DNA from 3 places in the Rhizobium sp. ZW T2_16 genome. Region 2 is predicted to be linked to each of the others. Evidence: riboswitches for the same ligand, from Rfam matches in the RefSeq annotation. Region 2 holds a riboswitch; each other region holds the start of a gene.
What was found. A riboswitch is a leader RNA that binds a small molecule or an ion and turns the genes downstream of it on or off. The one in region 2 is predicted to bind cobalamin.
Positions count from the first base shown of each region.

Region 1: it holds a riboswitch for cobalamin, as region 2 does, so the genes downstream of both, bluB (5,6-dimethylbenzimidazole synthase) here and ACI3K0_RS08590 (energy-coupling factor ABC transporter permease) in region 2, are expected to answer to the same signal.
Region 3: it holds a riboswitch for cobalamin, as region 2 does, so the genes downstream of both, ACI3K0_RS06245 (aromatic ring-hydroxylating dioxygenase subunit alpha) here and ACI3K0_RS08590 (energy-coupling factor ABC transporter permease) in region 2, are expected to answer to the same signal.

Region 1 covers NZ_JBJDRG010000001.1:60,154-63,426, reverse strand. Annotated here, with positions in the region: gene ACI3K0_RS00275 (NAD+ synthase) at 1-767, shown strand, start outside; gene ACI3K0_RS00270 (hypothetical protein) at 787-1,617, shown strand; cobalamin riboswitch at 1,646-1,829, shown strand; gene bluB (5,6-dimethylbenzimidazole synthase) at 1,912-2,598, shown strand; gene ACI3K0_RS00260 (hypothetical protein) at 2,599-3,273, opposite strand, start outside.
Region 2 covers NZ_JBJDRG010000002.1:613,316-616,588, forward strand. Annotated here, with positions in the region: gene alr (alanine racemase) at 1-98, opposite strand, end outside; gene ACI3K0_RS08585 (ClbS/DfsB family four-helix bundle protein) at 333-845, shown strand; cobalamin riboswitch at 944-1,139, shown strand; gene ACI3K0_RS08590 (energy-coupling factor ABC transporter permease) at 1,173-1,850, shown strand; gene ACI3K0_RS08595 (replicative DNA helicase) at 1,903-3,273, opposite strand, start outside.
Region 3 covers NZ_JBJDRG010000002.1:152,872-156,144, reverse strand. Annotated here, with positions in the region: gene ACI3K0_RS06250 (NmrA/HSCARG family protein) at 1-736, shown strand, start outside; gene ACI3K0_RS06245 (aromatic ring-hydroxylating dioxygenase subunit alpha) at 787-2,031, opposite strand; cobalamin riboswitch at 2,122-2,354, opposite strand; gene ACI3K0_RS06240 (DUF6656 family protein) at 2,554-3,114, shown strand; gene ACI3K0_RS06235 (L-threonylcarbamoyladenylate synthase) at 3,146-3,273, shown strand, end outside.

The sequences.
Region 1 (3,273 bases), on a different contig from region 2:
CGGCTGTCTGCGCCGCGATCGCCGTTGACGCGCTGGGCGAGGAGAGGGTGCGCACCATCATGCTGCCCTATCGCTACACGTCCGAAGACTCGTTCAAGGACGCCGCGGACTGCGCGAAGGCGCTCGGCTGCCGCTACGATATCGTGCCGATTTCCGATCCGGTCGAAGGGTTCCTGGCATCGTTGTCCGACATGTTCGAAGGCACCGACCAGGGCATTACCGAAGAGAACCTGCAGAGCCGTACGCGCGGCACTATCCTGATGGCGATCTCCAACAAGTTCGGCTCGATGGTTGTGACGACCGGCAACAAGTCGGAAATGTCGGTCGGCTACGCGACGCTTTATGGCGACATGAACGGCGGCTTCAACCCGATCAAGGACCTCTACAAGATGCAGGTCTATGCGCTGGCCGAATGGCGCAATGAAAATGTGCCGGCAGGCGCTCTCGGCCCGTCCGGCGAGGTGATCCCGAAAAACATCATTTCCAAGGCGCCTTCCGCCGAGCTTCGGCCGGATCAGAAGGACCAGGATTCGCTGCCGCCCTATCCGGTTCTGGACGATATCCTCGAATGCCTCGTCGAAATGGAAATGGGCACCGAAGACATCGTCGCCCGCGGCCATGACGTCGCAACCGTTCATCGTATCGAGCATCTGCTCTATCTCGCTGAGTATAAGCGGCGTCAGTCGGCTCCGGGCGTGAAGATCACCAAGAAGAATTTTGGCCGCGATCGCCGTTACCCGATCACCAACCGTTTCCGGGATCGTTGAGAGGGAGGCGCCCTTGGCACTGCGAAGCTCCATCGAGATCTACAATGTCCGAACCCGCCAGAGCCGGGTTGTCTGGCAGACGGAAGAGTTGTTCGAAGCGCCCAACTGGTCGCCGGATGGCGACTATCTGATGCTTAATGCAGATGGCCTGATCTACCGTTTGTCTCCGAATGGTGATTTCGGTCCTATCCGGGTCGATACGGACTTCGCGACACTCTGCAACAACGACCATGGCATCTCGCCGGACGGCGCGCTGATTGCGATCTCCGACAAGGTCGAGTTCGGTAGGTCGGCGATCTATGTCCTGCCGGCCAGAGGCGGTACGCCGAAACTCGTCACAGAAAACCTGCCATCCTACTGGCATGGCTGGTCGCCGGACGGAAAGACGTTCGCTTATTGCGGTATCCGTGATCAGGTCTTCGATATCTATACGATCGGTATCGACGGGAAAAACGAGACACGGCTGACCTTCGGCGAGGGCCGCAATGACGGGCCGGATTATTCGCCGGACGGTCGTTGGATCTATTTTAACTCAAGCCGCTCAGGGCTGATGCAGATCTGGCGTGTTCCGGCGACCGGCGGCGCTGCCGAACGCATCACCGACAGTAGCTATGGAGACTGGTTTCCGCATCCGTCACCCAAGGGTGATAAGGTCGTTTTCGTATCCTATGACGCCGAAATCTTCGATCATCCGCGTGATCAGAATGTTCGCGTTCGGCTTATGGATGCCGATGGCGGCTATGTCGAAACGTTGTTCGAGCTTTTTGGCGGGCAGGGCACGATGAACTCGCCCAACTGGTCACCGGATGGTGACGAATTTGCCTATGTGCGTTATTTCCCTGCGGCGTGAACGGCCTTGCTTCGGCCGGGTTCAGTCAGCATAAGAGCCTCCGTCAGGTGCCCATCGTTGATGGGAGAATCGGGAAGCCGGTGAAATTCCGGCACGTGCCCAACGCTGTGAGGCTGACGCTTATCGTATTCATGCCACTGGATTTCTCCGGGAAGGCGGCGATGAGCGGATGAAGCCCAGTCAGAATACCGGCCTGGCGAGATGGACCGATCCGCGCGGACGGCGGGCAGGTTGAGTGGATTGCGCCACGCCGTGACGGCGGAAGCAATCCGCAGGCGTTGTTGGGGAAAGACGATGCGACCTGATGATTTGAACAATGGCCTCGTGGCCGCCGAAGCTTTTACCGATGACGAGCGTGCCGCCGTTTACCGCGCCATCGAAACGCGCCGCGACGTGCGCGACCAGTTTCTCTCCGATACGATCCCGGATGATGTGCTGCGCAGACTACTGGATGCCGCCCATGCCGCCCCGTCGGTTGGTTTCATGCAGCCGTGGAACTTTATCCTTATCCGTGACGAGGCGGTTCGCCAGTCCGCCTGGGAGGCGTTTTCGCGCGCCAATGAAGAAGCCGAGGCGATGTTTCCTGAGGAGAAGCGCAGCACCTACAGGAGCCTTAAGCTCGAAGGCATCAGAAAGGCGCCGCTGTCGATCTGCGTCACCAGCGATCCGGATCGTGCCGGTCCGGTGGTTCTGGGGCGCACACACAACAGCCGCATGGACAGCTATTCGACCGTCTGTGCCATCCAGAACCTCTGGCTCGCAGCCCGCGCGGAAGGGATCGGCGTCGGCTGGGTCAGTATCTTTCATGATGAAGATGTTCGAGCGCTCCTCGGCATTCCAAACCGCGTCGAGATCGTAGCCTGGTTGTGCCTCGGTTATGTCGATCAGTTGTATGGAGAACCCGAACTGGCGATAAAGGGCTGGCGCCAGCGTCTGCCTCTGGAAGAGCTCGTCTTTCAGGACGGTTGGGGCCAGAAATAATCAAGGCTGCAGCTGCTGGGGGCCGCTGGATTTCGGATTGGCGAGGTCGATGTCTTCTTCGGGGAAGAACTGCGGCCCGACGGAGCGAATCTTTTTGCCGGGATCATAGGGACGATCCGGCGGGAACTGGACGGGTGCTTCTCTCGCTGGCGCAGGTGAGGCGCTGCCGAGATGGGTGATGCTGGAATTCGGATCGTCCACCTTTGGCCCAGTCTGCGTCTCCTCTCCCGGCCTTGGCAGTGCCAGCCCCCGGATCCGCAGGCGTTCTTTATCGTCAAGTTCCGTCTGGGTATCGAGGTCAGTGGGCGTGCAATTGTTGGAGCGGATCGCCGACAAGATCGCGACGCGCTCTTCCGATGGCTGCAGTAGCGAGCGGGTATTGTTGCGTTGTTCGGTGATTGCCGCGCGCTCATCTTCCAGCCGTTGCAGCGTGTCCTGCATGTAACCGCATTCATCATCGCCTTCGGATGGCGCGCCCAGCGTCACGATGCTGCCGCTGCCGCAACCTTGCCTGCGCATGTCGATCCTGAGTTGCCGGATATCCGCGTTGAGCGCGCTCAGATCCTGAGCGTAGCGACGCACATTGCTGCTCGTGCCGATGATCTGCGGGGTGCTGTTGAGGCGGCGATAGAGATTGGCGCAGACCTCGACATCGCGCGAAAAGGCCGCCTGAGG
Region 2 (3,273 bases):
TCGACAAGTGCGCCGAGATCGACCGTCAATCTCACGGGCGCGATATCGAAATCATCCGGATAGGTTTCGTCGCTGTCAAAATCGGTCTGTTCTGTCATGGCGGTCTCAATTGAATATGCTTTTGAAAGGCGGAGTGGCCGATCCTAACCTTTTTGCCGGCTGGAAAAAGGCCGCGGGTGAAGAATAAGGTTCTCCGTACAGGCTTTTGACACCACAATAATAGTGCAGCAATCCTAGGGTCGGTGTCCGGCTGCGACAGCCGGACGGCTTCATATCCTGTGGACAGAAGCGTAGCTTAGATGCTGTATTCGAACAGCATCTGAAGGCGCTCCATGGCTGTACCCGGTTCCAGGCAGGAACTTCTTGCGGCGATCTCCACGACCTTCAACAGGCTTTGGGACGATCTTGCCAGCGTTCCGAAGGTCCGGGCGAGAGAGGCATCCATGCAGGGCCACATGGCAGGCTCGATGATGAGCCCGGCGGATCTCGTCGCATACCTCATCGGCTGGAACGAACTGGTGCTGAAATGGCTCGATCGGGATGACCGGGGTGAAGCGGTCGATTTTCCGGAGATGGGGTTCAAGTGGAACGAACTGGGGCCGCTTGCCCAAAAATTCTATGCAGACCATGACGCACTGGACTGGCCCGAGCGGTTGGAACGACTGAGGACGGTGAAAGAGCAACTGGTCTCGACAATCAGCAACCGGTCAGATGACGAGCTTTACGGCAAAGGCTGGTACGGCAAGTGGACCAAGGGGCGCATGATCCAGTTCAACACCGCGTCGCCCTATGCCAATGCAAGAGCGCGCATTCGCAAATGGCTGAAGGCCCAGGAGTGCGCGTAGCAACGCCGATGACCCATTCTTGCTGCATGCGACCCTATGACAGCGGTAGATTGGTGCGATTTCGGCTGCGGTTGTTTGCTGCCTCTGCGGGAAATTGCTACCCCATTCCCGCACATGGTGCGGCCGACATCCGTTGACCGCATGGGAACAAGGGCAGCATCTGTTGAACCCGACCGCCCCCGCGACTGTGAGCGGCGAGCTTTGCGAAACACCACTGTGGCCTCGCGCCATGGGAAGGTTCGACAAGGCATCGACCCGCGAGTCAGGAGACCGACCGTGTGTATCTTATCAATCAACGACCGTCGGGTGTGACGGACAGGAGCACATATGCATATCGAACCGGGCCTCGTAGACGGGGCCAAAATCATTCTGAGCTACGCCACTGCAGCAGGGGCGGGACTTTTCACGTTGAAGTTGGCGCGAGACACGATCCGGCAACAGGGTCTCGCATCATTGGCCGCGCGTACGGCCATCACCGCTGTAGCAGTCTTTTCCTTCTTCGAACTTCTGCCGCATTATGCGGTCGGCGTGTCCGAGGTGCATTTCATTCTCGGATCGACATTGTTCCTGCTGTTCGGCGCAGCACCGGCGGCAATCGGGCTGGCGCTTGGTCTGGCGATACAGGGACTGTTCTTTGCGCCGGCCGACCTGCCGCAGTTTGGAATGAACGTCACGACGCTGCTGGTGCCGTTGTTTGCGGTGAAAGCGCTGGCGGATCGTATCATTTCGCCAGGCACGGCCTATGTCGATCTCACCTATAGGCAGGCGCTCCAGCTATCGACCGCCTATCAGGCCGGTGTCGTCGCCTGGGTGGCTTTCTGGGCCTTTTATGGTGCCGGTTTCGCAAGCGAAAATCTTGTGGCGATCGGCACGTTCGGTATTGCCTATATGTCGATCGTGCTGATCGAGCCGCTGGCGGACCTGGCCGTACTTGCCATCGCCAAGACCCTGAATGCTCTGAACGGTTCAGGCTTCGTTACGCGACGGCTTTACAACGCGGCCTGAGTTAGCCCGCGACTCTCAGCCTCGCCGGTGTACTGCCGGCGAGGCTGTTCGATCACGGTTCTTCGTATTGCGTGAAGCTCGGCTCGGCGAGGTCCGCAAAGCGCGTGAATTCGGACTGGAAGGCGAGCTTGACCGTGCCAGTCGGTCCGTGACGCTGCTTGGCGATGATGACGTCGGCCGTACCCTTGACGCGCTCCATATGTGCTTCCCATTCCGGGTATTTCGGATCGGCCAAGTCGCGGGGCTCCATGTTCTTTACATAATATTCCTCACGGAACACGAAGAGCACGACGTCGGCATCCTGCTCGATCGAGCCTGATTCGCGAAGGTCGGAAAGCTGCGGGCGTTTGTCTTCACGGCTTTCGACACCGCGCGATAGCTGTGACAGCGCGATGATCGGCACGTTGAGTTCCTTGCCGAGCGCCTTCAGACCCGTGGTGATCTGGGTGATTTCCTGCACGCGGTTTTCACCCGACTTGCCCGAACCGGTCATCAGCTGGATATAGTCGACCACCAGGCAATCGAGGCCGCGCTGGCGCTTCAGGCGGCGGGCGCGCGCCGATAGCTGGGCGATCGAGATACCACCGGTCTGGTCGATAAACAGCGGCACCTTCTGCATCATTTGGCTACAGGCGACCAGCTTTTCGAAATCGGCCTCGGTAATGTCACCGCGACGGATCTTTGACGACGAAACTTCCGTCTGCTCGGAGATGATACGGGTGGCCAGCTGTTCGGACGACATTTCGAGCGAGTAAAAGCCGACGACGCCGCCATTCTTGGCCTTGAACGAGCCATCGGGGGCGATTTCCTGCTCGTAAGCCGCGGCGATGTTGTAGGCGATATTGGTGGCAAGCGAGGTCTTGCCCATACCGGGGCGTCCTGCGAGCACGATCAAGTCGGAGCGCTGCAAGCCGCCCATCTTGCCGTCGAGCGACATGATGCCGGTTGAGATACCAGAGAGCTGGCCGTCACGCTCGAAAGCCTGGCCCGCCATGTCGATGGCGATCGCAACAGCATCGTTGAACGACTGGAAGCCGCCGTCGTAACGGCCGGTTTCCGCCAGTTCGAAAAGGCGGCGTTCGGTATCCTCGATCTGGCTTTGCGGCGGCATGTCGAGCGGCGCATCATAGGCGATGTTGACGACATCTTCGCCAATGGTGATCAGCGCCCGGCGAAGCGCCAGGTCGTAGATCGCCCGACCGTAGTCTTCCGCATTGATGATAGAGACGGCATCGGCGGCAAGACGTGCGAGATACTGCGCAACAGTCAGGTCACCCACCTTGTCATCGGCCGGAAGAAAGGTCTTCAGCGTGATCGGGTTGGCAGTCTTGCCCATGCGGATGATGTCGCCGGCAACCTCGTAAATCTTGCGATGCAGCGGTTCGTAGAGATGCGGCGGCTTCAAGAAATCCGAGACGCGGTA
Region 3 (3,273 bases), 460 kb from region 2:
TGAAGGATCATTTGCCGATCTCGATACATTTCGCGCCGGGATGGACAGTGCCCATGGCGTGTTCAGCGTCTTACCGGCCAACCTGTCAGAGACCGAAGAGGTACGGATAGGGTGCGGGATCGCCGATCTTGCGGCCGAAAGCGGCGTCGCACATCTCGTCTATTCCTCGGGCGCCAGTTCCGGCGACACACCGACCGGGATCGCCCGTTTCGACGCCAAGCCGCGGATCGAGGCGCATATCCGTTGGCTGCCGGTCACCGCAACCATAATCAGACCGATGATATTCATGGATATGCTGATCAACCCGGCATTCGGCCTTTCAGAAGGCCGGTACACATTCTTCCTCAGGCCGGACCAGTCGATGCAACTGATTGCCGTGGAAGACATCGGGAAATTCGTCGCCGCGATCTTTGCCGATGGCATACGGTTCAGCGGACGGACGATTAAGATCGCGAGCGATACGGTTACAGGGCGCCAGCTGGGGGAAATCTTCAGCGAAGCCGCCGGTCGTCCGGTCATCTATTCCCGCTTTGCCGATGAAGTCCTTGCCGCCAATAGCGATCTTGGTCAGCTTGCGGCGATCCTGGATAACGGCCCGCTGGCGGATCACGTGGACCTTGCTGCGATGCGCGAGATCAATCCCGAGATCATTTCCTTTCGGGCCTGGCTTGCGACCCAAAGACACCAAGCCTTCGACGCCTTAATCGGGAGTGATCGTACGTCCCACTCAGCGTAAAAACAGGCTCCTCCGCAAACTGACGGCACATTGCGGAGGAGCGCTCAGTATCACGCCACCGCGTAAAGCGTGCTGTCCTTGCCCTGCAGGCGATCGATCATGAAGTTCGAATACCACTCAACGAACTGCATCACACCACCTTCATGCGCCTCGGAATAAGGGCCGGGTTCATAGGCGGGAGAGCGGATGCCGAAGGCGTTTTCCTCGACGATCTGCCTGTCCTGGTCGTTGGTCATGTTCCAGACATGGGTCAGCTGCTCGACATCGTAATCGACGCCTTCCACCGCATCCTTGTGGACCAGCCATGTGGTGGTGACCGCCGTCTCTTCCGGCCCGATGGGGATGACTCGGAAAGAGATCGCGTGGTCGACCAGCATATGGTTCCAGGTGGTCGGGTAATGGAACAGAAGCATCGTGCCGATATGGGAAATCGTCACGTCGTCGGAGAGCGACCGTTGAACTGCGGGACGGCCGTTCATCGTGTAGCTTTCGGCATCCTCGATCAGCGGCATGCGCGCCACGCGGAACTGGCCGTCCGGCGACATGTTGAACGTGCTCGGCAGGCCGGCCGCTTCACAGCGGCTCCAGTGTTCGGAAATGAACGGATCGTCGCCGGCGCCCTGCACACCGGTCGCAGTCGGCGCTTCCGGGTAGGTGCGGCAGAGTTCCGGATGGTTACCGGCGCAGTGATAACACTCGCGATTGTTTTCCCAGACGAGCTTCCAGTTGCCCTTTTCGATGATCGTGTTCTGGGCAGCAACCTTCGTTTCGGGCAGGCGATGCGGCGCCATGTAAGGCTCGACCGTTGCGCGAACCGGAGCAAAATCCGGGGCTTCCTTTGCGAGGCAGATAAAGATGTAGCCAGCAACCACCTGGCAGTGGACGGGTTTCAATCCAAACTGCTTCTTGTCGAAATTCTCGCCCATATGACGGGCCGACATCAGCGAGCCGTCATGCTGGTAGGTCCACTGGTGATAGGGACAGACGAGGCGGGTCGCAGAACCCGTTTCCTTGGTGCAGACGCGGTGGCCGCGATGGCGGCAGGTATTGTGATAGGCGCGGATATCGCCCTCGCGCGTGCGGATGACGAGAACCGGATAGTCGCCAACCTGCAGGGTAAAATACATGCCCGCCTTGTTGATCTGGCAATCGTGGCCGGCAAACAGCCAGTCGCGATACCAGATCATCTCGAGATCGAGCTTGTAATAATCGGGATCGATATAAAAGGGCTGTTCCAGGCTGAAACCTTCGCGGCGGTTCTTCAGCTGCCGCAGAACCTGATTGTGAATGTCCATATGCTTCCTCGCAATACAAGCAAGCTTCAGGGCATGGACAAGCCGGCAACAATCAATGCAGCCAATTCCCGTCCCGTGCGCCCTCCGCGACCGGTGTCATCAAGCTCAGGCTGGTTTCCGGGCTGAGGAGTTGTCCCAAAAGGACTGCATGGCACCTTCCCGGTCGGCCGTTCGGCTCTGTCCCAGTGGCCGGGGTCGCCCCCTACCATGCCTTCAACTCCACCACCGTTGCGGGGGCAGCGCCGGATAGATCTCTGCGACCCGCCGGCTTCCCAATTCTCCGCCTCCCCTAGCGAGGCGGCACCTTGAGCTTTGTCATATTTAAGCGGGACGCCGGCCTGTCGCATAGACGACATTGCGACATCGGCCACTGCATTGGCGACGATCGCGCAATAGCATCCGATTGCGGGAGAAACCGACTGTTAAGGTCTTGCTAATAGTGTTCTTGAAAATTCATTGGGAAGAGCCGCCACCATGCCAGGACAGCTCCGTTATTACGAAGTCAACAGGCCCAGGCCCTTGATGATGCCGCCAAGCAGCGGCAATGCCCATACGGAATTCCTGCGAACCGGCAGAATTCCACGCTCCCGCCCTGTCTGGGTTCCCGACGAACGTCGCTATCTCACCCATGACGAAGTGGCTGAAAAGACAGGCAAGAAGCTCGAAACGGCCGGCGAAACCACGCATAAGCGGCTGAACAGCTTTCACCGGTCTATCCACCTGCCGAAGATCATCTTTCACCGCACGTTGGAGGGTAGCCCGCATCTGGGCTATTGCCATGTGACCGCAGCACGTACCTTCTTTTCGCAGGATGCGATGGTCAGCTGGTCATTCTACATCGCCAACTTCTCTTCCGAGATCGGCGGCGACGAGGTGTTTTTCGCCCGAATCAATCCACGGAATTCCCGCATGTATTTCGCCGTCGCGGTGGAAGGCGAAGCAGGCGAACAGGCGCGGATCGACCGGACATGGCGCAAGAACGGGCTTCTGTTCCAGACCAACAGCCCGCGCGAGGCGATGCGCAACGTTCTGATGCTCGGCGCGCCCAGTGCCGCAGTGCGCGAAATCATCAAAAGGCTTTAAAGCACGGGCACTCCGCTGTATTGACAGCGGCATGACAGCCGAAATCATAAACATCACCCATGAGCCCCAGCGCGCCATCAGCGAGGCAAGCCGCGTGCTCAATGACGGTTTTCCCGTCGCCATTCCGACCGAAACGGTCTACGGCCTTGCCGCGGATGC